Regions from separate parts of the Halomonas sp. 113 genome, predicted to be linked through region 1. Evidence: predicted binding sites of a transcription regulator. Region 1 holds the regulator's gene; each other region holds the start of a gene.

Region 1 (8,125 bases):
ATCCGGCGTGTTTGCCAGCATATTGGTATCCGGCACGAAGAACCAGCCCAGGTAGGTAAAGATGTAAAGCAGGGTGCAAATCAAGCCCGCCAGCATACCGGCGACCGCTCCTGAGCTGTTCATCCGCGTGGAGAAGATACCCATCATCAGCGCGGGGAACAGTGATGCACCGGCGATACCAAAGGCTAATGCCACCGTTTGTGCTGCAAACCCCGGCGGATTAAGCCCCAGGTAAGTGGCCAACAGGATGGCACCACCCATGGAGATTCGCGCTGCCAACATCTCGCCTTTCTCGGTGATCTTGGGATTGATCATGGTCTTGATCAAGTCGTGGCTGATCGCCGACGAGATCGCCAGCAGCAAGCCTGCAGCTGTCGAGAGTGCTGCGGCGATACCACCCGCTGCAATCAAACCAATAACCCAGCCGGGAAGATTGGCAATTTCCGGGTTGGCGAGTACCAGTATGTCATTATTGACGGTTAGCTCGTTGCCTTCCCAGCCACGATCAGAGTAGTCGGCAGCATCATTATACATTTGGATACGGCCGTCATTGTTGAGATCGTTGAAGGTGATAAGGCCTGTTTCTTCCCATGTACGAACCCAATCAGGGCGTTCTTCGTACAGAATCGGGTTTTGCGCAGCCTCTTCGTAGTTTTCAACCTGCCCCGCCATCTCTGGGTACACAGTGGTCGCCAGATTCAGACGTGCCATTGAACCGACCGCAGGAGCCGTGAGGTAAAGCAGGGCAATGAACACCAGCGCCCAGCCAGCAGACCAGCGAGCATCGGCTACTTTCGGGACGGTGAAGAAGCGAATGATAACGTGGGGTAGACCGGCAGTACCGACCATCAGCGACAGGGTAAACAGCACCATGTTGAGTTTGTTGTCCACATCGGCGGTGTAGTCGCGGAAGCCAAGTGCGCTAACCACGTCATCCAATTTAGCCAGCAGCGGAATGCCGGATTCAGTATGCGTGCTGAACATACCGAACATCGGAATCGGGTTGCCGGTTAGTTGGAAGGCAATAAACACCGCAGGAATGGTGTAAGCGATGATTAGCACGATGTACTGGGCTACCTGGGTATAGGTAATGCCTTTCATACCACCAAATACGGCGTAGAGGAAAACGATCAGCGCGGCTAACCAAATACCCCAGGTGTTGCTGACTTCAAGGAAGCGAGAGAACGCTACGCCCGCACCGGTCATTTGACCGATAACGTATGTAACCGACGCCACAATCAAGCAGACGATAGCCACTAAGCGAGCGGTGTTGCTGTAGAAGCGGTCGCCGATAAAGTCAGGCACGGTGAACTTACCAAACTTACGCAGGTAAGGTGCTAGCAGCATCGCGAGGATAACGTAGCCACCAGTCCAGCCCATCAGGAAAGTAGAGTTGGCGTAGCCGCCTGAGGCTAGCAGGCCCGCCATGGAAATGAACGATGCAGCTGACATCCAGTCCGCTGCGGTGGCCATGCCATTGGTGATCGGGTGAACCCCGCCCCCCGCGACATAGAAGTCTTTCGTTGAGCCGGCGCGCGCCCAAATCGCAATGCCTATATACAAGGCAAAAGAGGCGCCGACGAACAGTAAGTTAATTGCAAACTGGCTCATACCGGCTTACTCCCCAAGGCCAAATTTTTGATCGAGCTTGTTCATCTTCCAGGCATAGAAGAAGATCAGCACGATAAACGTTAGGATTGAGCCCTGTTGTGCAAACCAGAAGCCAAGATCGGTACCGCCAACCGGAATACCGGCGAGCAGCGGGCGAAAAAGGATAGCGCATCCGTAAGAAACAAATGCCCAAACAGCCAGGCATCCGAAAATTAAGCGGACGTTTGCTTTCCAGTATTCAGCAGCGTTGGTTTTGTCATCTGCCATTGTGTTGCTCTCCACTTGTGATTTTTAAGGTTGGGAAAGTTCACGAGGAATAGCGTGTGACCCATCAGGGCAATCGCACGTCTAAAGCCACCCTATCGATAGGAGTGGTGAGTCAGCTTCTGTTAGCACATCACCTTATTATTCGATATGAAATGTCGAGTTAGTTAGTGACGTGCGATTACCCTGCATGACTCATTGTTAATACTGGGCAATAAACGTCAAAAAATAAATCCCAGACTTTGGTATCAATAAACGACGAATTGGCTTTTGGTAAGATGCATGTTATTGAAAATACGAGTTTTTAGAGGCTGTTTAAGCGAATTTTGTAGGCGTTTGAAGAGCTATAGGACGATAGTCTAGTGAGCAAATAAAAGCAGTTATTGGCTACTTTAAATACATGTCCTGGGTTTTGCCGGAAGCACGGTTAGTAAGTGTCGATACTTTGGTCGTGTATCAAAAGTCGCTTCGACTTTAGCGTGATAGCTAAAGGTATAACAACGTTCTACTTGCTACTTGGGAAGTGAATCCTTTATACCCGTACAGCCACCTTCATATAATAATCGATAAACGTTTTTGAAGCGCTGGAGTAGGTCAGTTTATGTGGGTCAGTATCGAATCACGATGTTTATTTGTTATTTCTTATGTCTGCTTGCTCGCCATTAGGCAAAAAACGGTTAGTCGCAGTCTCGTTTAATGAGGTCATACGCCATGGTCGATGTGGATCTATCCCAACTGCCGTTTACGCTCCTTGACGATGAGGGGCGTGACCACATTCGTCGTGGCATTGACCTGGCCTATTTTGATCGTGACGAAATCATTTTAGAGACTGGCCAAGCGGGTGAGTTCGTTTATCTGATCCATAAAGGCGAAGTGGCGGAAATCGATCCTACATTGCCCTCATCTACCGCGCGTATTGGTCACTACACGGCAGGGGACCTGTTTGGCGCGATCAGTATTCTCAACGGTAAAAGCCGCTACCGCTTTAAGGCTGAACAGGAGTGCCTGTGTTACCTAATGCCTAAAGCACTGTTTCAGCAGCTGTGTCGCCACTATCCTGATTTCAGCAGTTTTTTTCGCCAATCGCTGACCCATAAGGCGCGCCTGATGACCGAAAAGCGCGCCGAAGGTGGCGTCACCATGTCAGGCTTTATGCTGGCCAAGGTAAGCGAGTGCATGCGTGCGCCACTGCTGATGGCAGCGACGACCGATATCGCTAGCGCTGTAAAACAGCTCAACGAAAGTCACGCCGACAGCCTGCTGGTGTCGACCCAGGACGACACCCTCGGCATGGTGACCAAAACCGATCTGCTCAACGCCTTAGTGCTAAAGGGCAGCGCGGTAACATCATCGGTGGATAAGATCGCCCATTTTAACTTGGTGACCGTCGCACCGGATCAGTACTTATTTGAAGTATTGGTGCTGATGACCCGCCATAAAGTGGCGCGGGTGGTAGTGATGGAGCAAAACGTCTTGAAAGGCGTTGTAGAGCTCACCGACGTGCTTAGCTACTTCTCAAGCCGCAGCTATGTGGTGAGCCTGCAGATCGAGCAGGCGACCAACTTAGAGGCGCTTTCGGCTGCCAGTCAGCGCACCCCGGAGCTGGTCAAAGCGCTGATGGCCCAGGGCGTTAAGCTGCGCTTTGCGATGGATCTGCTTGCGGCACTAAACGGCCGTATTATTAGCAAGGCCTGGGAGTTCACTGTCGATAAGCGCTATCACGAGCAGAGCTGCATGATGGTGATGGGCAGCGAAGGGCGCGGTGAGCAGATTCTAAAAACGGATCAGGATAACGGCTTGATTCTTGCCGATGAAACCCAGTGGCCTGATCTTGCCAGCCATATGCAAACGCTCACCGATACCCTGATTCAGCTTGGTTACCCGCCGTGCCCCGGCAACATTATGGTGTCTAACCCCGAGTGGGTGGCCACGGTATCCCAATGGAAAGGTAATATTGCCAAGTGGGCCAGGGAGCGTGATGGCGATAGCCTGATGAAGCTGGCCATTATGCTCGATGCTCATGGCGTGGCGGGCAACCCGAGCTTGCTTGAGAGCGTGCGCGATGAGCTGTTTGAACGCTGCTCGGGCGATGAGCTGCTGCTTTCCTATTTTGCCCGCACGGCGCTGCGCTTTTCGACGCCGCTGACGCTGTTTGGTTCGCTGAAAAAGCCTCAGCACGGTATCGATATCAAGAAAGGCGGTATTTTCCCTATCGTGCACGGTGTCCGCACCATGGCGCTTGAGCGGCGCATCAAAGCCACCTCGACGTTTGATCGCTTGGATGCCCTGGTTACTGACGGCCGGTTGGATCGCCGTTTTGCCGATGACCTGGGCGAAGCGTTGGCGCTCTTTTCTGAGCTGCGCCTCAAGCAGCAGCTAAGTACGCTGGAAACTTCTGCGGATGCGAAAGAAACTAACGCCCAAAGCAGCAGACGCGCTAACCGTGTCGTGGTGCAGAACCTCTCTTCCCTGGAGCGCGACCTGCTGCGCGAAGCGATGCATATTGTCAAAGACTTTAAGCAGCGGCTTTCCCACCGTTACCATTTGGAGTATTCGTGAGCGGAATGCGGCTGTTAGATCGACATGTGACGCTATTTAGCGGCTCGCTGCGCACCTTGTTAAGGCGTGAAAGTGACCGGCGTCGTTGTGCAGACTCCCCCTATGCCTGGCTGTTTCAGCCCTATATGGGCGAAGAGCTGGTGGCACTCGCCTGCACCGCAACGCCCACGCAATCATCACCTGTGATCAGCGTGGCGGCAGTGGTGCTGAGCCATCAGCAGGTGCATACCAGCCGCGCTTTTGTGATCACCCTTGGCAGCGCGAAGCAGCCCGCGAGCGCAACGCTGCGCCGTCATCACTTGCTGTGCGAGGCGGGGGAGATACTGCTACCAAACAGTGATAACTTGAGCGCGCTAGTAGAATTTATCGGCAATCGGCCCATCGTTGGCTGGCAGTTAGAGAAGCGCATTGGAGCATTGAATGCACTGCTCAGTAAGCGGCTGAATTTTGCCCTGCCCAACGCCCAGGTCGATGTGGCAAAACTGCATCAGCGCCAACTGCGCCGTTTGCACCCGGAGGTCGAAGCGCCCAGCAGCTTCGCCCAGGCGTTGGCATGCTGGCAAGTACCCGTCATGGGCAAGCAGAGTGTGCTTGGAGAGGCCACCGCCAGCGCACTGCTGTATATGCGCCTGCAGCGTATTATGGCGCAGGCTGCTTAGGGAGGAGCGACGAGTAGTTGGGTCAAGGCGAAGAGTGTTGTTAGAATAGCGCCCAATTATTTATTTGTAGCGCCTCTTCTCTTCACCATACCCTCGGCAGTGCTTATACCATGCAATCTCTTGATCACTTTGATCCTGCTCACCTTGATACGGTTGGAGCCACCCCAGCTAACGCTGAGCACGACCAGCCTGAGCTGGCTGATGCGAAGCAGAAGCGTGAATTTAACAAGCTGCAAAAGCGTCTGCGCCGAGAAGTGGGCAATGCGATCATTGATTACCAAATGATCAATGAAGGTGATCGCGTAATGGTCTGCCTCTCCGGTGGAAAGGACAGCTACACGATGCTGGAGATTTTGCGCAATTTGCAGCGCAATGCGCCGGTCAATTTTTCGCTGGTAGCGGTCAATCTGGATCAAAAACAGCCGGGTTTTCCCGAGCACGTATTGCCTGCGTATCTGGATAAGCAGGGCGTGGAGTACCACATTGTCGAGCGCGATACTTACTCGGTGGTAAAAGAGAAAACCCCGGAAGGTAAAACTACCTGCGCGCTTTGTTCACGGCTGCGGCGCGGCTCGTTGTATGGCTTTGCCGAAGAGATTGGCGCCAATAAGATAGCCCTGGGCCATCACCGGGAAGATATTCTCGAAACGCTGTTTCTCAATATGTTCTTTGGCGGCAACCTGAAAGCGATGCCGCCAAAGCTGCTATCCGATGATGGGAAGAATATCGTTATTCGGCCGTTGGCCTACTGCAAAGAAGCGGATATTGCTGAGTTTTCGCGGCTGATGGAGTTCCCAATCATTCCCTGCAACCTGTGCGGCTCCCAGCCTAATATGCAGCGTCAGGTGGTCAAAGAGATGCTCGCCGAGTGGGACAAAAAGTTTCCCGGCCGCCTGGAGAGCATGTTCAAGGCTGTCACCAACATTTCCCCTTCCCAGTTGGCTGACCGCAGCCTGTTCGATTTTGAAGGCCTTGAGGCCAAGCAAGCAGAGCTACTGGCGGGGCGTATCCAAGCCTTTAACGTCAGCTAGCTGTTTGTTCTTCCTCTTCGGCGAGGGTAATCAAGCGCGGCATATCGAGAATGTTGACCTCTCGCCCGGAAACCGCCACCACGCTTTGTTGCTGAAAGCGGCTTAAAATGCGGCTGACGGTTTCCACCGCTAAGCCCAGGTAGTTGCCAATATCGGCCCTCGGCATTGAGAGGCGAAAGCTGTAGGGCGAGTAGCCCCGGCGACGAAAACGATCCGAAAGGGTAATCAAAAAGGTGGCCAGCCGTTGATCGGCGGTTTTGCGCGAGAGTAGGCGCATCATGCGTCGGTCATCGCGTAACTCTTTGCTCATGCTCCGATACAGCTGGCCACGTAGCTCAGGGATCTCTTCTGAGAGCAAATCCAGGCGGTCAAAAGGAATCTCGCAGACCGTGGTCGTTTCCAGGGCGATAACGCTACCGGGGTAATGCTCTTCGTCAATGCCATCCAACCCCACCAATTCACTAGGCAGGTAGAAATTGGTTAGCTGCTCGCTGCCGTTACCTTCGGCGGTGACCTGTTTCAAACTGCCCGAACGGACTGCGTAAACGCTGGTAAAGGTGTCGCCCTGACGAAACAGCGGCTCGCCTTTTTTGAGTGGTGCACGGCGACGAATAATAGCGTCGAACTGCCCCATATCGTCCAGCTCAAGGGCAAGCGGCAAGCACAGAGAACTCAAGCTGCAGGTTTGGCAGCGAGTTTCGTGGAGTAGTGAGCGACGACGGCTCATGGGTTCCAACATGCGTTGCTCCTTGAGTGGGTCACACTTATCAATTAGAAAATCCTTACTTATTATAGTCGCTTTAGCATGCCTGCAATAAGGTGATTAAACAATCTTAGAATACCGTTGTCCCGTTTGCCCGGAAAGGTGGGTATCAAACGCCATCGCTATATGGCGAATCAGCAGCCGCCCCATCGGCGTGGCGTTAAGCTGATCACCGCTGCGGGTCAGCAGGCCATCCTGTTCGGCGCTCTGCAGGCGCTCGAGCGCTGGCGCAAAGTAGCGGGGGGCATCGATGTTCCAGCGTTGACTAACGGCGGCCAGGTCAATGCCCATATCGCACATCAGCCGCTCAATCACATCCCGGCGGATCAGGTCGTCATCACTTAAGCGTATGCCACGCACGGTGGCAAGCTGCCCCTGATCCAGCGCCGCTTCGTAGCGGGCCAGATCGCTAGGATTCTGCGCATAGACGTCATCAATACGGGAAATCGCCGATACGCCAAGCCCGATTAAGTCGCACTGAGCATGGCTGGAGTAGCCCTGGAAGTTGCGCTGCAGCGAGCCTTCGCGCTGGGCAATAGCCAGGCTATCGTCAGGGCGGGCAAAGTGATCCATACCGATATGCACATAGCCAGCTGCGGTGAGCATTTCGATGGTGGTGCGCAGAATCGCTAGCTTCTCTTCTCCGCCTGGCAAGTCATCGACATTAATGCGCCGCTGCGGGGCAAAACGCTCGGGCATATGCGCGTAATTAAACACAGAAAGGCGCGCCGGGTTGAGCTCGATCACCTGGCGTAGGGTGTTGGCAAAGCTCTTTTCAGTCTGAAATGGCAAGCCATAAATTAGGTCGAGATTGAGCGAGCGAAAGCCCAGGCGATGCGCCTCCTCCATCAGCGTTTCGGTAAGTACCCGAGGCTGGATACGATTAATCGCTTTTTGCACCAGTGGACTTAAATCCTGAACGCCCAAGCTGATGCGATTAAAGCCGAGGGATTCGAGATGGCGCAGCGTAAACACATCCGCTTCGCGAGGATCTATTTCAATCGCGTAATCGCGATCAGCAGACGACGAAAGACCAAAACGGGCGTCCAGGCGATCAATCAGGTCACCCATCTGATTCAAGCTGAGAAAGGTTGGCGTGCCCCCGCCCCAATGCAACTGCTCCACCGGTCGTGATGTATCCAAATGGCGTGCGGTCAGCACCATCTCGCGGTCAAGCCGGGCTATATAGGGCTCGGCAAGGGCAGTGTTTTTGGTAGCGATTTTATTACACGCGCAGT
Region 2 (8,125 bases), 1.4 Mb from region 1:
GCCTCCAAGCTACGGGCATGCAACTGCCAGATGCCGGGACGGCCGCAGATGCGGTCAAACTCTTTTCCGCGTCCTTTTACATCCAGCCCCACCCAGTCAAGGTGCGGTAATAGCTGGGTGAGGCGGTCAGGATAAGGGCCGGCGGTATGTAGTCCCACCTTAAAGCCCAATGCTTTCACTTCCTTTACTGCATCGGACAAACCGGCATTCAGGGTGGGCTCACCACCGCTGAAAACCACCGCTTCCAGCAGGCCTTGCCTGGTGCTCAGGAATTCCCGTATCGCTTGCCACTCCTGGGGTTCACCTCGGCGCGACGGGATCATGTTGGGATTGTGGCAGTAGCCGCAGCGTAGCGGGCAGCCTTGGAGAAAGACAACACACGCCAGATGATCGGGATAATCCAGTGTGGTCATGGGCACAAGGCCGGCAATCGGCAGCCGAACCGAAGATAATTTAGTTGTGATGTCGTCAAGTGTCGTCTGCATAGCCATAGTGATATCCCCCTGCTGGGGCGCCTGTAGCCAGACCCCCCAGCTGTCGTTAGAGAAAAGTGAGGGCTAGCTACCGAGAGGCGGCGGCTTCAGTAAAATGGCGTCGCTCCTGGTGTTCGGCACGTTTGCCGATATTGAACTGACTTACCGGGCGGTGGTAGCCCATGACGCGGGTCCAGACTTCGCAGCGCTGGCGCTGCTCAGTGGGCAAGCTAGCATATTGAGAGGTTTGCATTAGCGTGTTCCTTAAACGAGTTGAGAAAAAGTGAGGCAAATGCCTCAAGCCGTGGCGGCGTCGATTGCGCTCGCCGTTTTTGCCCAAAGTGCTTCGTCGCACTTGGGGCAGAACTCATGTTCACCCGACAGGTAGCCATGCACCGGGCAGATCGAAAAGGTGGGTGTGACTGTGAGGTAGGGTAAGCGAAAGTGAGAGAGCGCCGTTTTAACCAGCTTGCGACAGGCGGAGGCCGAGGTAATCCGTTCGCGCATATAGAGATGCAATACCGTGCCACCGGTGTAGCGAGTCTGTAAGGGGTCTTGATGGCTCAGTGCCTCAAAGGGATCATCGGTATGACCCACCGGCAATTGACTAGAATTGGTGTAGTAGGGCGCCTCGGGTGTACCGGCTTGAAGAATGTCAGGAAAGCGCGTCAGATCCTCCCGGGCAAAGCGGTGAGTGGTGCCCTCTGCCGGGGTGGCTTCAAGGTTATACATGTGGCCGGTCTGTTCTTGAAATTCGCGCATCCGCTCCCGAACGTGGTCAAGAAGATCCAGTGCCAGCTGTAGCCCTTGGGCGTCGGCGATATCGCAGCGATCCCCAGTAAAGTTGCGCACCATTTCGTTGAGCCCATTCACACCCAGAGTAGAGAAATGATTGCGTAACGTGCCCAGGTAGCGCTGGGTAAAGGGGTAGAGCCCCTGATCCATTAGTTGCTGAATGCGCTCGCGCTTGAGTTCGAGGCTATCGCGCCCGAGCGACAGAAGGCGATCCAGCTCGCTGAACAGCCCGGCCCGGTCGCCGGCAAAGCGGTAACCCAACCGGGCACAGTTGATCGTCACTACTCCCAACGATCCGGTTTGCTCCGCACTGCCGAACAGACCGTTGCCGCGTTTGAGCAGTTCACTCAAATCAAGCTGCAGGCGGCAGCACATGGAACGCACCATGTGGGGTTCCAGATCCGAATTGAGAAAGTTTTGAAAGTAGGGCAGTCCATACTTGGCGGTCAGTGCGAAGAGCCGCTCGGCGTTGTCGCTTTCCCAGTCGAAATCATGGGTGATGTTATAAGTGGGTATCGGGAAGGTGAACACACGCCCGTGGCGATCCCCGGCCTCCATGACTTCCAAATAGGCCCGGTTGATCAAGTCCATTTCAACCTGCAGTTCGCCGTAACTGAACGGCTGCTCCTCTTCGCCGATAACCGGTACCTGATGGCGCAAGTCGTCGGGGCAGACCCAGTCGAAGGTTAGGTTGGTGAAGGGCGTCTGGCTACCCCAGCGCGAAGGTACATTTAGGTTGTAGATGAATTCCTGAAGCGCCTGCTTAACCTGCGCGTAGGTCAGGCCGTCCTTGCGCACGTAGGGTGCCAGATAGGTATCGAAAGAGCTGAAGGCTTGTGCCCCGGCCCACTCGTTCTGCAAGGTGCCAAGAAAATTAACCATTTGCCCCAGGGCACTTGAAAGGTGGCGGGGCGGGTGGCTTTCGGCTCGTCCCGGTACCCCATTAAATCCCTCTAGCAGCAAAGTACGCAGCGACCAGCCGGCGCAATAGCCGCACAGCATATCCAGGTCGTGAATATGCAAATCACCTTCCCTATGAGCTTCCCCCACGGTGTGGGGGTAAATCTCATCGAGCCAGTAGTTGGCTATCAACTTGCCCGAGACGTTGAGGATTAAACCGCCCAATGAATAGCCCTGGTTGGCATTGGCGTGAACACGCCAGTCGGCGCGTTGGAGGTACTCATTGACCGTCGAGGCGACGTCAATATGATGCTTTGCTACCTGAACGCTTGTGGAGCTTTTCACCCAATTCACCTATATATGCTAGATTTAATAAAAATAAATACTATATATGGTGTTAAAGGGTAAGCGTTCAGGATTTTGCAATAAATGACCCAGGTCAAAAATGGTGGGGAAAAATAGTAAGGCGTGGTGGCGCCTAGGCTATTGTTTTAGCCGGTCATCGTGCGGGTGTTATCCATACCCGGTCGGCCATACCAGTAACCGTCGCAGATTTCAGCATCCACCAGTGTCAAAGGATCGGGCGTAGCTAACCTGCCGTGGCGGGACTGATCGAAAGCCTTGACCACCTCGGCCATGCCTTCCGCCCGTGGGCTGAGACGTGCCACTGATACCCCCATATCCGCCATGACCATAAGTTCATGGCGCAGATCCTGGCAGGCGCTGGAAAGGGTTTGAATACCGTTCAGGGTAAAAACATCCCGGGACTCTTGTGAACGTAGCACCAAGCCTTCGGGGTACTTTTGGCAGACGAACTTGCAGCGGTCTTTGGGTGTTTGGTGACGCCGGGCGGTAAAACAGCGTGACGACCAGGCCAAGGGGAGATGCCCGTAGGCGAATACTTCGCATGGGTGGGGAACGCCTGCCTGGTGGCAATCGTTAATAAGTTTGGCTAAGTCTTGCTGTGACATTTCCACCGGCGCTTGCCAACGCCGCATGCCGGCACGGGCCATAACGCCCAGTGTCGCCGGGTTGTAGAGGTTGAGCGCAGCACCGGCGATGAACGGCAGTCCGGCACTGGAGAGTCGTTGCAGGGCGCTTTGGTCATTGGCCTCGACGATAAAATCACCGTTGTCACACAGCTTGCGCAAGTCACGCAGGTCGGCTTCGGACTCGACCAAGGTCTGGCTGGCGAGTACTACCTGCTTGCCCGCCTGGCTGAGCTCGCGCCCAATGCCTAGCCAGTCGTCCAGTTTCATATCGCGGCGCCGCGAGCAGACGGTTTCGCCCAGGGTTATAATCTCTACCGGCCAGTCGGCCGCCTCGCGGTAGAAGTCGGCGTAGCGTTGCCGAGTCCAGTAAAAAAGCACCGGCCCGAGGGAGAGTTGCAGAGGGCCGGTTGATAAGGTCGGTGATAGGGGAGGTGTAGTGTTCGGCATAGTAGGCTCCTATTTCCAGCGGCGTTCGTAGGCGCCTAGGGTAGTGATGGCACCTTCGGAAAGCTCGGCAAGGCCTGCCATCCAGGCGGGTTCTGGATCAAAGCGCTCAGGCTGAGCCTCTAGGCGGTTGAGCGCCTGGCGCCAGATCCCGGCCACTTTAGAGACATAGGCGGGGCTGCGCTGACGACCTTCAATTTTGACGGCGCTAATACCCAGGTCGCGTAGCTCCGGCAATAGCTCCAGGGTATTGAGGCTGGTGGGTTCCTCAATGGCGTGATAGGTCTCGCCCGCCACCTCGAAGCGACCCTTGCATAGGGTGGGGTAGCCCGCGCGCTCGCCTTCGGCGTAGCGGTCGATAAGAACATTGTTAAGGCGAGACTCTAAGCCCTCTGGCGTTTCTTCCCAGCGGACATGAGCCGCTGGCGAGCAGACGCCCCGGGTATTGGGCGATTCGCCGGTCAGGTAGGAGGAGAGATAGCAGCGTCCTTCGGCCATGATGCACAGGCTGCCGAAAGCGAACACCTCCAGTTCTACCGGTGTTTGCTTGGCCAGGTCGCGTACCTGAGTGATTGACAGCACCCTTGGCAGTACGGCGCGCTTGATGCCGAAATGCTGGTGGTAAAAGCGAAGCGCTTCATGGCTGGTTGCCGAACCCTGCACTGAAAGGTGCCGCGAGATCTCGGGGTGATGGCGAGTAGCGTAGTCGAGCAGTCCCATATCGGCGAGAATCAGCGCATCCACGCCCAGTTCGGCGGCCTGGTCTACGGCCCGAGTCCAGTGTTGCCAGCCATCGGGCTGGGGATAGGTATTAATGGCGCAAAAAACGCGTTTGCCATGTCGGTGGGCGTAATCGATCCCCTCGCGGGCACGTTTGTCGGTAAAGTTTAGCCCGGCGAATTGCCGTGCGTTGGTGATGTTCTGGAAACCGAAATAGACAGCGTCGGCACCTTCATCTACGGCGCGCTTGAGGGCGGGCAGGTTGCCAGCGGGACATACAAGCTCCATAGCGAGACTCCTTGCGGGAAAAGTCCGAGCATTTTAGTCACCTATTTTTTGTCGGCTTTTGACACAGGTCATATTGGGGTGGCTTTCAAAAGAGGATAACGCTGCAGAGTAGGCAAGCTGGATGCAGGCAGTTTTTAAAACGTATATTGTATGAATATTAACCAATGCTTGCTGCACCCACTTCCAGATTTATTTCTCAGAGACCTTTTTCAGAGAACTCTTCTAGAGCCCCTTTTCAGAGACCTATTCCTCAGAGACCTATTCCTCAGAGACCTATTCCAATCATGCAAGATGAACTGCTCTTCAATCGCCCCCTGGTAGAGAAATATGACCGCCCAGGCCCGCGGTACACTTCTTATCCCACTGCGCCCCAGTTTCATGCCGCGTTTGCCGAGGATGATTACCGTAGCGCCGCCGAGCGCAGTAATCGGGTCGCAGTACCCAAGCCGCTTTCGGTCTATGTGCATATCCCGTTCTGCAAAAGCCTGTGCTACTACTGCGCCTGCAACAAAATCATTACTCATAATACCGAGCGAGCCGCCGAATACCTCCAGTGGTTAAAACAGGAGATACGTGCTCAGGGAGCGCTGTTCGATACCACCCGCCAAATGACCCAACTGCACCTGGGCGGCGGCACCCCAACCTATTTAAGCAACGCCCAGCTAAGCGAACTGATGGCGGCGCTGGACGAAGCCTTTCACTTCGCCGCACCTGAAGAGCGTGAATTCTCGCTGGAGGTAGACCCTCGCACCGTGACACCCGAACAGGTGTACGAGCTCTACGCGCTGGGCTTCAATCGGTTGAGCTTCGGTGTGCAGGATTTCGATCACGACGTGCAGCAAGCGGTCAATCGCGTCCAGAGCGAAGAGCAGGTGGTATCCCTGGTCAAGGCTGCCCGCGAGGCGGGGTTTGAATCGGTCAGCGTTGACCTGATCTACGGTTTACCGCTGCAGACAGTGGCGAGTTTCGATACGACGCTAACCAAGATTATTGACCTGCAACCGGATCGCATTGCCGCTTATAGCTACGCCCATCTGCCCGAACTGTTTAAAGCTCAGCGGCTAATTCGCCCCGAAGACATGCCGCCACCCGAGCGCAAGCTGGAGCTGCTGGAGCTTACGATTAACCGCCTGACGGCCGCAGGGTATGTCTACATCGGCATGGATCACTTCGCCCTTCCGAATGACGAGCTGAGCTTGGCCCGTGAAAATGGCACTCTGCAGCGCAATTTTCAGGGCTACTCTACCCACGCCGACTGCGACATGATTGGGCTGGGCATTACCTCGATTGGCAAGGTGGGCGATACCTATAGCCAAAACGTCAAGGAAACTGCCCAGTATCAGCATCGCTTGGATGAAGGGCGTTTACCGGTCTTCCGTGGCTATCGCCTTAGCGATGACGACCGCCTGCGCCGCGATGTCATTAATACTCTGATGTGTCACGGCCGCCTTGAATTTGCCGCTATCGAGGCCCGGCACAATATCGATTTTCGCAGCTACTTCGCGAGTGCCTTGGCGAGCCTCGAAGAGATGGCGGACGACGGGTTAATTGCTTTGCGCGACCATGACATCGAGGTGCTGCCTTCAGGGAGGTTGATGATCCGCAACCTGGCCATGGCGTTCGACGCCTACCTGAAACCAACGGAAAACCGTTATTCGCGCACGGTGTAATTTCAACAGTGCCAACTGTCTATTCCTTTACGTTGGCCGCTCTATCACCTTGGGGGTAGACAGGGTGTATATGGAGGTAATCACGCAGTAATTCGCTTGTCGATCACGCAGAATCCACTCCATGGAACCCGCACTGTCGGGTATGCAAATTTCCGAGGAGCCTGGAGATCGACCATGAGTCACTTCATAGATCGGCTGAATTTCTTCCGCAAGTCCCGCGAGCCTTTTGCCAACGAACACGGTGAGCTACGCAGCGAATCCCGCCAGTGGGAAGATAGTTATCGTGCCCGCTGGCAGCACGACAAAGTAGTACGCAGTACCCACGGGGTGAACTGCACCGGCTCCTGTAGCTGGAAGATCTACGTTAAGAACGGTTTAGTTACCTGGGAAACCCAGCAGACTGACTACCCCCGTACCCGTCCCGACCTGCCTAACCATGAGCCGCGTGGCTGCCCGCGCGGCGCCAGCTACTCCTGGTATCTGTACAGCGCCAACCGCCTCAAGTACCCGTTGATTCGCAAGCCGTTGCTGGCGCTATGGCGCGAAGCGCTCAAGGCTAACCCAGATCCGGTCGACGCCTGGGCGTCTATTGTCGAAGACCCCGCCAAGACCAAACAGTACAAACGTGCTCGCGGCATGGGCGGCTTCGTTCGCGGTAACTGGGACGAGCTCAACGAGCTGGTCGCTGCTTCTAACGTTTACACCGCCAAGCAGTACGGCCCCGACCGTATTCTCGGCTTCTCGCCGATTCCTGCCATGTCCATGGTCAGTTACGCCGCAGGTAGTCGCTACCTCTCGCTGATTGGTGGCGTCTGCATGAGCTTCTACGACTGGTACTGCGATTTGCCGCCGGCGTCACCGATGACCTGGGGCGAGCAGACCGACGTTCCCGAGTCCGCTGACTGGTACAACTCCGGCTACATTATCGCTTGGGGCTCCAACGTGCCCCAGACGCGTACCCCGGATGCCCACTTCTTTACCGAAGTACGTTACAAGGGCACCAAGACGGTTTCGATCACCCCAGATTATGCCGAGGTTTCCAAACTCACCGACGAATGGCTGTCCGCCAAACAGGGCACCGATGCCGCCCTGGCGATGGCCATGGGCCATGTCATCCTCAAAGAGTTCCACCTCGATAACCCGAGTGCTTACTTCACTGACTATGTGCGGCGCTATACCGACATGCCGTTCCTGGTGGAACTGGAAGTGCGTGAAGATGGCAGCTTCGCACCGGGCCGCCAACTGCGTGCCAGTGATTTTGATGCTGCCCTGGGCCAGGAAAACAATCCCGAGTGGAAAACCGTTGCCTGGGACGAAACCCGTGACCAACTGGTGGTACCACGCGGTTCCATCGGTTTCCGCTGGGGCGAAACCGGCGACGAAGTGGGCAAGTGGAACCTGGAATCGCTGGACGCCGCAGGCACCGAGATCAAGCCGTTACTGAGTTTGGCCAATCACCACGATAGCGTCGCTCGCGTGGCGTTTCCTTATTTCGGTGGCATTGAGCACGAACACTTTGAACACGTCAAAGGGGCCGGTGTCGGCGCTGCTGACGACCTGCTGTTCCACAATTTGCCCGCCAAGCGGTTAAAGAGAGCCGATGGCAGCGAAATGCTGGCGGTCACCGTTTTTGATCTGATGTGTGCCAACTACGGTATCGACCGTGGCTTTGTCGGCGACGGCGAAGATGATGGCGCGACCTCGTTTGATCAGATTCGCCCCTATACCCCCGCGTGGCAGGAGAAAATCACCGGCGTCCCTGCAGAGCAGTGCACCCGGATTGCCCGTGAATTTGCCGATAACGCCAATAAAACCAACGGCCGTAGCATGATCATCGTTGGTG
Region 3 (8,125 bases), 230 kb from region 1:
CCGACTGCATTGAGCTAAATGTTGATCTTCCGCTGTCAGGCGATGGGGCTCTATAGGGGCCTTGCATGCTGGGCACTCATCTACCAGCTGCACCCCATGAAAGCGGCACCCAGTGTGCCAAGCGAATCGCCAGTGCCGGCGCAAGTAGGGGGTTGAGTCCTCTGCCAAGCACAACGTGCATACCTGTTGTCCTCCATGGCGGGTTCGATTTCGGCTGCCGAGTGCCAACAACCAGGGCCAAGTCCGGGTTTCCGGTAACGAGTAACCGACCACTTTCTCACAATCGTCCCGCATCCCCGCTTTCTGAAACTTAGCGGAAGCATTCCGGTGTTCCTCGACATGCAGCGCAAGCGGGAACCGGTTATCTTTGCCGTCCCAGGCTGCGGCAAGGATGCCATCCAGGCTTTCAGCGCCTTCCTGGCGGCCCATGGCGGCGACCCGAATAATGTGGTCGAGGTCGTCTGCGATATGTCGCCAGCCTTCCTTAGCGGCGTGACCGAGCACCTTCCCAAGGCCGAGGTAACGGTCGACTGGTTCCATATCGTACAGACCTTCACCAAGCGGCTGGACGAGGTACGCAAGAAAGAGCGCCGGGAGCAGGGGCACCCCAAGTCGCTGCGCTGGGCCCTGCTGAAGAACCTGGATAACAAGAACCTGACACCCAAACAGCTTTCGGCGCTCCAGGAGTTGGTGGCCGATCAGAGCGCCACGGCCGATGCCTGGGTGATCAAGGAGAAGCTACGCTGGATCCAGAAGGCTCCAACGCCCAGAGCGGCTCGGTGGCGCATCACGAACTACCTCAAGGTCATGCAGGCGGCGGTGTCTGAAAAGCCACTGCTGAAGCCGATGGGGAAAGCCCTGGCGACGCTTGAGCGGCACGCCGACGCGGTGGTCAGACGCTGGCTCTCGGGACTGACGAACGCAAGACTGGAAGGAATGAATGGTCTGTTCCAAGCGGCTCGGTCACGAGCACGTGGCTACCGGAACGAGGCCAACTTTATCGCCATGATCTACCTGATTGGCAGCCCGGTGGGCCGCCTATTCGATCAGGCCAAATCCACGTGAAGTGACGAAGAACCAGATATTGTTACTTAATAGCAATCATCCTAAGTCGTAAAGCATTGCCAATCACGCTCACTGAAGAGAGTGACATCGCCGCCGCCGCGATAATCGGTGATAACAGCATACCTGTGAAGGGGTACAAAATCCCTGCGGCAATGGGGATGCCTGCCGCGTTGTAAGCAAAGGCAAAAAAGAGATTTTGGCGAATATTACGCATGGTGGCTTTTGAGAGCTTATGCGCCGTGGCAATACCGGTAAGATCTCCTCGCAGTAGAGTAACCCCAGCGCTTTCTATCGCCACATCGGTGCCGGTTCCCATGGCAATGCCGACATCCGCTGTAGCCAGCGCAGGTGCATCGTTCACGCCGTCGCCGGCCATGACAACAATGCGCCCTTCATCACGGAGACGCTGAATCACTCGGCCTTTATCCTCTGGAAGCACTTCAGCTTCGACCTCATCAATGCCTAGCCGACGTGCCACAGCGTTGGCGGAGGTGCGATTATCGCCTGTCAGCATCACCACTCGAATGCCGTCAGCCTGGAGTGAACGAATGGCTTCTTCGGTGGTTTCCTTGACCGGATCGGCAATGGCGAGCAGCCCAGCTAAATTCCCGTCGATGCTCGCAAAGATGACAGTAGCACCGTCGCTGCGCAATTGATCGGCATGTGTGTCTTGAGACTGGGTGTTAACGCCCTCGCTTTCCATCAATAGCCGGTTGCCCAGGGCAATACGCTTGCCATCTATCTGGCCTATAACGCCCATGCCATTGGGAGCCTCGAAGTCCAACGCTTCTGTTAATTTTACCTCTGCCTCTTTAGCCTTTTCGACTATTGCATGGGCCAAGGGGTGCTCGCTGCCTCGCTCAAGACTAGCTGCCAAGCGCAAAAGCTCCGATTCAGCAATGCCTTCAGTGAGAATCAACTCGGTCACTCGTGGTTTGCCTTCGGTAAGCGTGCCGGTTTTGTCGACGACGACGGTGTCGACCTTCTCTAGACGTTCAAGAGCTTCGGCATCGCGAATCAACACGCCTAACTGGGCACCGCGCCCTACACCGACCATAATTGACATGGGGGTAGCAAGACCTAGCGCGCACGGGCAGGCAATGATCAGAACACTAACCGCCGCAATAAGGCCAAACGCCATCGGCGGGGTAGGGCCCCACAATGACCAGGCGATGAAAGCCACAACAGCAATGAGAATAACGACGGGTACAAAGATGCTGGCGACTTTGTCGGCAAGCCCTTGAATGGGTGCGCGGCTGCGCTGGGCGCTGGCGACCATTTGCACAATCTGCGACAGCATCGTGTCCTGGCCCACCTTGTCAGCGCGCATGACAAAGGATCCTTGACCATTGATGCTGCCGCCAATGACGCCATCGCCGACTTCCTTTTTCACCGCTAGTGGTTCACCGGTAACCATGGATTCGTCAACGTTGGAGCGACCTTCCATCACTTCGCCATCTAATGGCACCTTATCGCCGGGGCGCACCCGGAGACGATCCCCTACCTGAACCTGGTCAAGAGAGATATCTTCCTCATTGCCCTGATCATCAAGGCGTCGAGCGGTAGCAGGCGCCAAGTCGAGCAGAGCACGAATAGCGCCAGAGGTTTTTTCACGAGCGCGTAGCTCTAATACTTGTCCCAGTAAAACTAAAACGACAATCACTGCCGCTGCTTCGAAATAAACGGCCACCGAACCATCGGCTTGACGGAAGGCGTCGGGAAAGATGCCCGGTGTGAGGGTGGCCAGCAAACTGTAGAGCAACGCGGTGCCGGTACCGATCGCGATTAGCGTGAACATATTAAGGCTGCGATGCACTAGCGAACGCCATCCGCGTACAAAGAATGGCCAACCTGCCCAGACGACTACCGGCGTTGCCAGCAGCAGTTGAATCCAGTTAGAGGTTTGCTGGGAAATAAAATGCATAAGGCCAAACACGTGGCCACCCATTTCTAGGGCAAACACGGGGAGGGTCAGTACTAGGCCGATCCAGAAACGCCTGGTCATGTCCTTGAGTTCGTCCGAAGGGCCGGTGTCAGCAGAGACGGTCTCAGGTTCCAGCGCCATGCCACAGATTGGACAGTCGCCTGGGCCTTCTCGTCGAACTTCTGGGTGCATCGGGCAAGTATAAATAGACCCCGAGGGTACTGACGCTTGTGACTGTTTGCTTGGCTCAAGATACGCATCAGGCTTGGCAATAAACTTTTCCTGACACTTTTCTGAGCAGAAGTACCAAGTCTTACCCGCGTGATCGGCACGGTGGCGGGAGGTATGGGGATCAACGTCCATGCCACAAACAGGGTCTTTCACCTTTGTCTCGTTATGGTCTTCAGACATCGTTCATTCTCCCCGTTTGGCGAACAAGGCGCATGGCTTCGTGCTCTTCAAGTGCTAAAAGGGAATCTAAGAGCTCTTTAGCCTCAGGAATTTCCGCTTTGCCAACGAGGGTTCGATAAAGGTTTATCGTTTGTTCATGGAAATCAAAAACCTCTCGGCAAATGTCGTCAACACTTAGCGTGGAATAGGGCGCATCGCAGGTACGATGCGTACGGATAGGTTTATGCTCCAAATAGTCATAAACGTAGGTTTTTAATGCTTTCGCGTCAGCAGTCTGTTCAAAGCGCGCCACAACGCGCTGCATTTCCGCTTCCTGTGCAGCTAAGTAATTGAGCAACATGCGAGCGCGCTCTTCTTCGTGTATATCGGCGCAATGAGCAAGGCAAGCTGCAAGATGCTCGTGTAACTGACGGGTCCAATCGATCAATTCACCAAAGGTTCTAACGTCCATTTGGTACCTCCTATAACGCTATTAACGTTAATGAGTGTGAGAGTGCTCGCTATCGTTTGAAGCGTCGCGTTTGGATAGGAAAATCCATTCGCCGAGTAAAAGAGTAGCCATTACTACGCCAGCAACGATGAGCACCATGGGGTCCGAGATGGCTTTTACCCATAAAAAGCCGATTAACACGACAGCATCTAGTAGTATGGCAATGCTAGGAATAACAGGATTAGCCCCCACTCTGTCCTTGAGATGACGAAGCACACCCCAGTGGATGGCCATATCCATGATCAGGTAGAAAATGATGCCTAATGCTGCGATGCGGCTCAGGTCAAAAAAAGCGGTGAGCACTAAGCCAAATACGATGGTGTACACCAGTGTATGCTTTTGTACACTGCCGGGCATGTGGAAATGGCGGTGAGGAACCAGCTTCATTTCTGTCAGCATGGCGAGCATGCGTGAAACGGCAAAGACGCTGGCGATGATACCGCCCGCCGTTGCCAACATGGCGAGAATGACGGTAAACGCAACTGCCGCTTCACCCAGTGCGGGACGGGCAGCGGCGGCCAGGGAGTAGTCTTGGGTTTCGATAATTTCAGGCAAAGATAGGTTGCTGGCAACGGCAAAACCGACAAGGGCATAGATCACCACGCATAGCGCAATCGAGATCGTGATAGCTTTGCCAAGATTCCGCTTAGGATCTTTAAGCTCCGAACCACTATTGGTAATCGTCGTGAAGCCTTTAAATGCCAGTATGCCGAGCGCCGTAGCACCTAAAAAGCCCGTTATCGTAGGCGTAGGTGCATCGTTGCCAGCACCCATTTCGATGGAGTCGGCAATAAACACGCCGACAATACCAAACACTATAATGCCACCTATTTTGATAAATCCGAGCACCGAGGCGACGGTCTCGATCAAGCGGTTGGCGGATAAATTGATCAAAAAGGCTATTAGCAGTAAACCAACCCCGAGTAGGGGCACAAATAGTGAACGATCCCCCAGGTCAAACAACTCAAGCGTGTAGGAACCAAACGTTCTCGCCAAAAAACTCTGTGCGATCACCATGGAAAAATACATCAGGAGGGCATGAAAGGCGGTGGGAAGCGTCGGGCCATACGCTTTCTGTAAATACATGCCAATCCCACCTGCTGATGGGAAGGTATTGGACATTTTAACGTAAGAATAAGCGCTGAAAGAGACAATGACGGCAGCGGCCAGAAAGGCTAGAGGAAATAGCCGACCAGTCATTTCGGCCATTTGGCCGGTTAGCGCAAAAATACCGGCCCCAATCATCACGCCGGTGCCTAATGCAACGGCACCGACCAACGAAAGACTGTTTTCTTTATATTGTGGCGTTCTATCCTGCCCAACCATGAAAGCGACTCCTTGTATTAACGGCAACCACAGCAGCAATAACTGCCGAGGACTCCTGTGCGGTGTTTTTTGATGCTATATAAATTAAATATAGAACCTATGTGCAGCCACATGGCAAATGACTAACGGAAGGTCTGATTTTGCGAGGCCACAGGCAAGCAGCTCTTACCCTAAACTAGCTAGTCTTCCTCCTGGTTGTGTCATGTAGCCGTTATGACTATTAATGACAGCTCCAAGGTTCCTGTTTAGCGTTGTCTTTAACGTTCTGATCGACGAAACGGTAATACTCCTTCTTAAAGCGGTTCCACCGATCAGCGCTGACCTGTATGTCATGGAGCTTGAGAATTTTTTCAACGTCATCGATGCAGAGCCTCAGCGCATCGTAAGCAAGGCTGATATTTCGGTTTTTCTCGTTGTAGACCACCTTATCCATTCCATAGAGTCGGTCGATATCTGACAGCGCTTCTTCAATGCGTTTGGATTTACTAGGCTTGATTTTTAAATTCCGAGTCACCAGTGTGTTTTTGGAAACACCCAAGCGGTGCTCTTGTTGTGTCGTTTTCATGGTCTTTCTCCCAGGCGCGTACATGTATATATAGAGTGGTTCAGTCCTTGTCTATTTTGTCCTTATGACCGCCGTGGTGTTTATGCATGAAAATATGCATCAGTGGGCATGCTGCCAAAAAGAGGAAAGGTAAGAACTGAAATAGGTGGAGACGGTGCTCGCTTCCAATCAGGTATCCCGCCCAAATGACAAACCCAGCAAGTGGCACCCACAACATCAGCAAACGACTACTTGTACTGTTACTCATAATCACCTCAGTAACTCGCCCAAAGAGCCAACAGCAGTTAAGGCCGTTGGTTTGGGAAAAATCAAATAAATAACCCCAATAACATCATGGATGATTTGTCTGAACGCAACCTGAACAGCATCGGAGGGAAATATGATCCTGATCAAGCGCCTCGCAAAAAGTAGGCGATAATTACCCAAGCGGTATCCATAGCCTCATTCCCATCATCATTAGGTTTTCGGTGAGCGATACAAAGCTTAATGGGTATTACTGTTGCCGACACAGGCGCACTTGAGCTCACGTTTATCGAGGTATATCGCTTTAAAGACAGAACCTGTCACACGGTGCCAACGAATAGCGCCAGTGGCGCAGCCAGCCAGATAAGCGTATCGGCCAGCAATTAGTAGCTTCGGAAGTATCTAGGGAAGGTCTGAATAACTGCCGATATTCATCAACGCTTACTTGAGCCGACAAAAAATCGAAAATTCAGACACTCTTCTCCCTTTCTTTGTGTATTTTTGCCCCTTTCCCGCTCATTGAGCGGGAAAGGGGCGCAATCGCCCTATTCCCATAGGTATTTCTCACTGATCAGCAGGTTGCTGAACGCCGCCAGCAAGTGCAGGCGCTGAGTGTTTTTGGCCAGTCCACGATAGCGAGCCTTGCCATAACCAAAAACTTGTTTGATGTACCGAAAAGGGTGCTCCACCTTGGCACGGATACTGGCTTTGATGTTTTCGACTTTCTGTCGCCTGGCATCTAGCTTCTTGCGGGTGCCAAGCCGTTTGGCAATATACCAAGAGATATCGTTGCGGTGCTTGTGCTCGTCGCGTTTTTGAATACCCAGGTAACCGGCATCACCGAAGACGCGTTGCTCTTCACCGTGAAGGAGCTTATCGGCAGGCACAATGTCATGGACATTGGCAGCCGTGGTCTCGATGCTGTGAATCAACCCAAGCTTATCGTCGACACCTATATGCATTTTCATGCCAAAGTGCCAAGAGCTACCTTTTTTAGTCTGGTGCATTTCCGGATCGCGCTCGCCTTTTTTGTTTTTGGTGGAACTAGGCGCAGAGATGATAGTGGCATCGACAATGCTCCCTTCGCGCAGCATCAGGCCATTTTTCTCTAGGTGGTTGTTCACTTCCTGGAACAGCACCTTGCCAAGGCCGTGGTGTTCCAGAAAATGGCGAAACTTGAGAATCGTGGTTTCGTCCGGCAATCGGTCTAGTTTCAAACCGGCGAATTGGCGCATGGACTCGATCTCGTAGAGGGCGTCTTCCATGGCCGGATCGCTCAGGTTGTAAAACAACTGCATGCAATGGACGCGGAGCATGGCAGACAACGGATACGGAGGCCGCCCGCTCTCGCCCTTGGGGTAATAACGGGCTATCTTCTTCTCCAGCTGCGTCCAGGGGATCAGCTTGTCCATCCGCTCCAGAAAGAGTTCGCGGCGAGTCTTTCTCTTCTTGTTCTGGTACTCGGCTTCGGAGAAGGTGATTTGATCCATGGCAGCACTGAATCCTATGCAGTTGACGATAGCCGTATTATCACTGATGGCAGTGACTTTTTCAGAGCTTCCCTAATACGGCCAAGTGGCGCCGAGCCTCTACTATCCAGTTAATCATGAGAATAAAGGACTTTCCTGATTGTTCCAAAAAAAATCCATCAGGATACACTAACGAAGTTCTCATATTCTTATTGAACTCTTCAAGCGCGGCAACAGCATATCGTATAGTTTGATCAGCACAGTGCTTTTTAAAGTTATCGCCTTCAAATTTATATTGTTCAAACTCTACAGACTGATATAGCTGCCGATCTTTTAAACGGATATCAACGATACTTTTCTCAAGCTGAGCCAAGTATTCAGTTCGCCCCTTATGATCCAATATATTTAAATGCCTAAAAGTCTGATCTATAACTTCATGAGCATGACGCTCCAACTCCTGGCAGGCACTATACATAAACCAGACAGCATCTGGACGCTTAGGGGGCCAGTTCTCGTCCCCAGACGCCCCATCACCCGTTAGTTCCCGCGATAAATCACCCGTAATATTTAGCTCTATTCCATCCCCACTCATAAAACACCACCTAATCATTACCAAAGTTCAAGCAGACCAA

What was found. Region 1 encodes FNR, which switches genes on or off when oxygen is low (the NO sensors DNR and NnrR bind a similar motif). Its sites were predicted from a motif close to TTGATNTANATCAA; they were not measured.
Region 2: YERSI8AC_RS11505 (ribonucleoside triphosphate reductase) is a predicted target of FNR. The motif match lies at 2,598-2,611, and genes of this name have one in related genera.
Region 3: YERSI8AC_RS17375 (DUF2933 domain-containing protein) is a predicted target of FNR. The motif match lies at 6,161-6,174, and genes of this name have one in related genera.

The regions. Positions count from the first base shown of each region.
Region 1 covers NZ_LR881453.1:3,895,823-3,903,947, reverse strand. Annotated here, with positions in the region: gene YERSI8AC_RS18480 (sodium:solute symporter family protein) at 1-1,611, opposite strand, end outside; gene YERSI8AC_RS18475 (DUF4212 domain-containing protein) at 1,618-1,878, opposite strand; gene YERSI8AC_RS18470 (DUF294 nucleotidyltransferase-like domain-containing protein) at 2,587-4,434, shown strand; gene YERSI8AC_RS18465 (DNA polymerase III subunit epsilon) at 4,440-5,093, shown strand; gene ttcA (tRNA 2-thiocytidine(32) synthetase TtcA) at 5,204-6,124, shown strand; gene fnr (fumarate/nitrate reduction transcriptional regulator Fnr) at 6,117-6,863, opposite strand; gene hemN (oxygen-independent coproporphyrinogen III oxidase) at 6,948-8,125, opposite strand, start outside.
Region 2 covers NZ_LR881453.1:2,460,602-2,468,726, forward strand. Annotated here, with positions in the region: gene YERSI8AC_RS11495 (anaerobic ribonucleoside-triphosphate reductase activating protein) at 1-491, opposite strand, end outside; gene nrdD (anaerobic ribonucleoside-triphosphate reductase) at 562-726, opposite strand; gene YERSI8AC_RS11505 (ribonucleoside triphosphate reductase) at 771-2,522, opposite strand; gene YERSI8AC_RS11510 (U32 family peptidase) at 2,660-3,607, opposite strand; gene ubiU (ubiquinone anaerobic biosynthesis protein UbiU) at 3,617-4,612, opposite strand; gene hemN (oxygen-independent coproporphyrinogen III oxidase) at 4,897-6,282, shown strand; gene YERSI8AC_RS11525 (nitrate reductase subunit alpha) at 6,457-8,125, shown strand, end outside.
Region 3 covers NZ_LR881453.1:3,670,108-3,678,232, forward strand. Annotated here, with positions in the region: gene YERSI8AC_RS17345 (TniQ family protein) at 1-429, opposite strand, end outside; partial or broken gene YERSI8AC_RS17350 (ISL3 family transposase) at 322-1,065, shown strand; gene YERSI8AC_RS17355 (heavy metal translocating P-type ATPase) at 1,088-3,400, opposite strand; gene YERSI8AC_RS17360 (hypothetical protein) at 3,393-3,851, opposite strand; gene YERSI8AC_RS17365 (APC family permease) at 3,879-5,216, opposite strand; gene YERSI8AC_RS17370 (hypothetical protein) at 5,437-5,781, opposite strand; gene YERSI8AC_RS17375 (DUF2933 domain-containing protein) at 5,822-6,028, opposite strand; gene YERSI8AC_RS17380 (IS5 family transposase) at 6,570-7,514, opposite strand; gene YERSI8AC_RS17385 (hypothetical protein) at 7,576-8,085, opposite strand.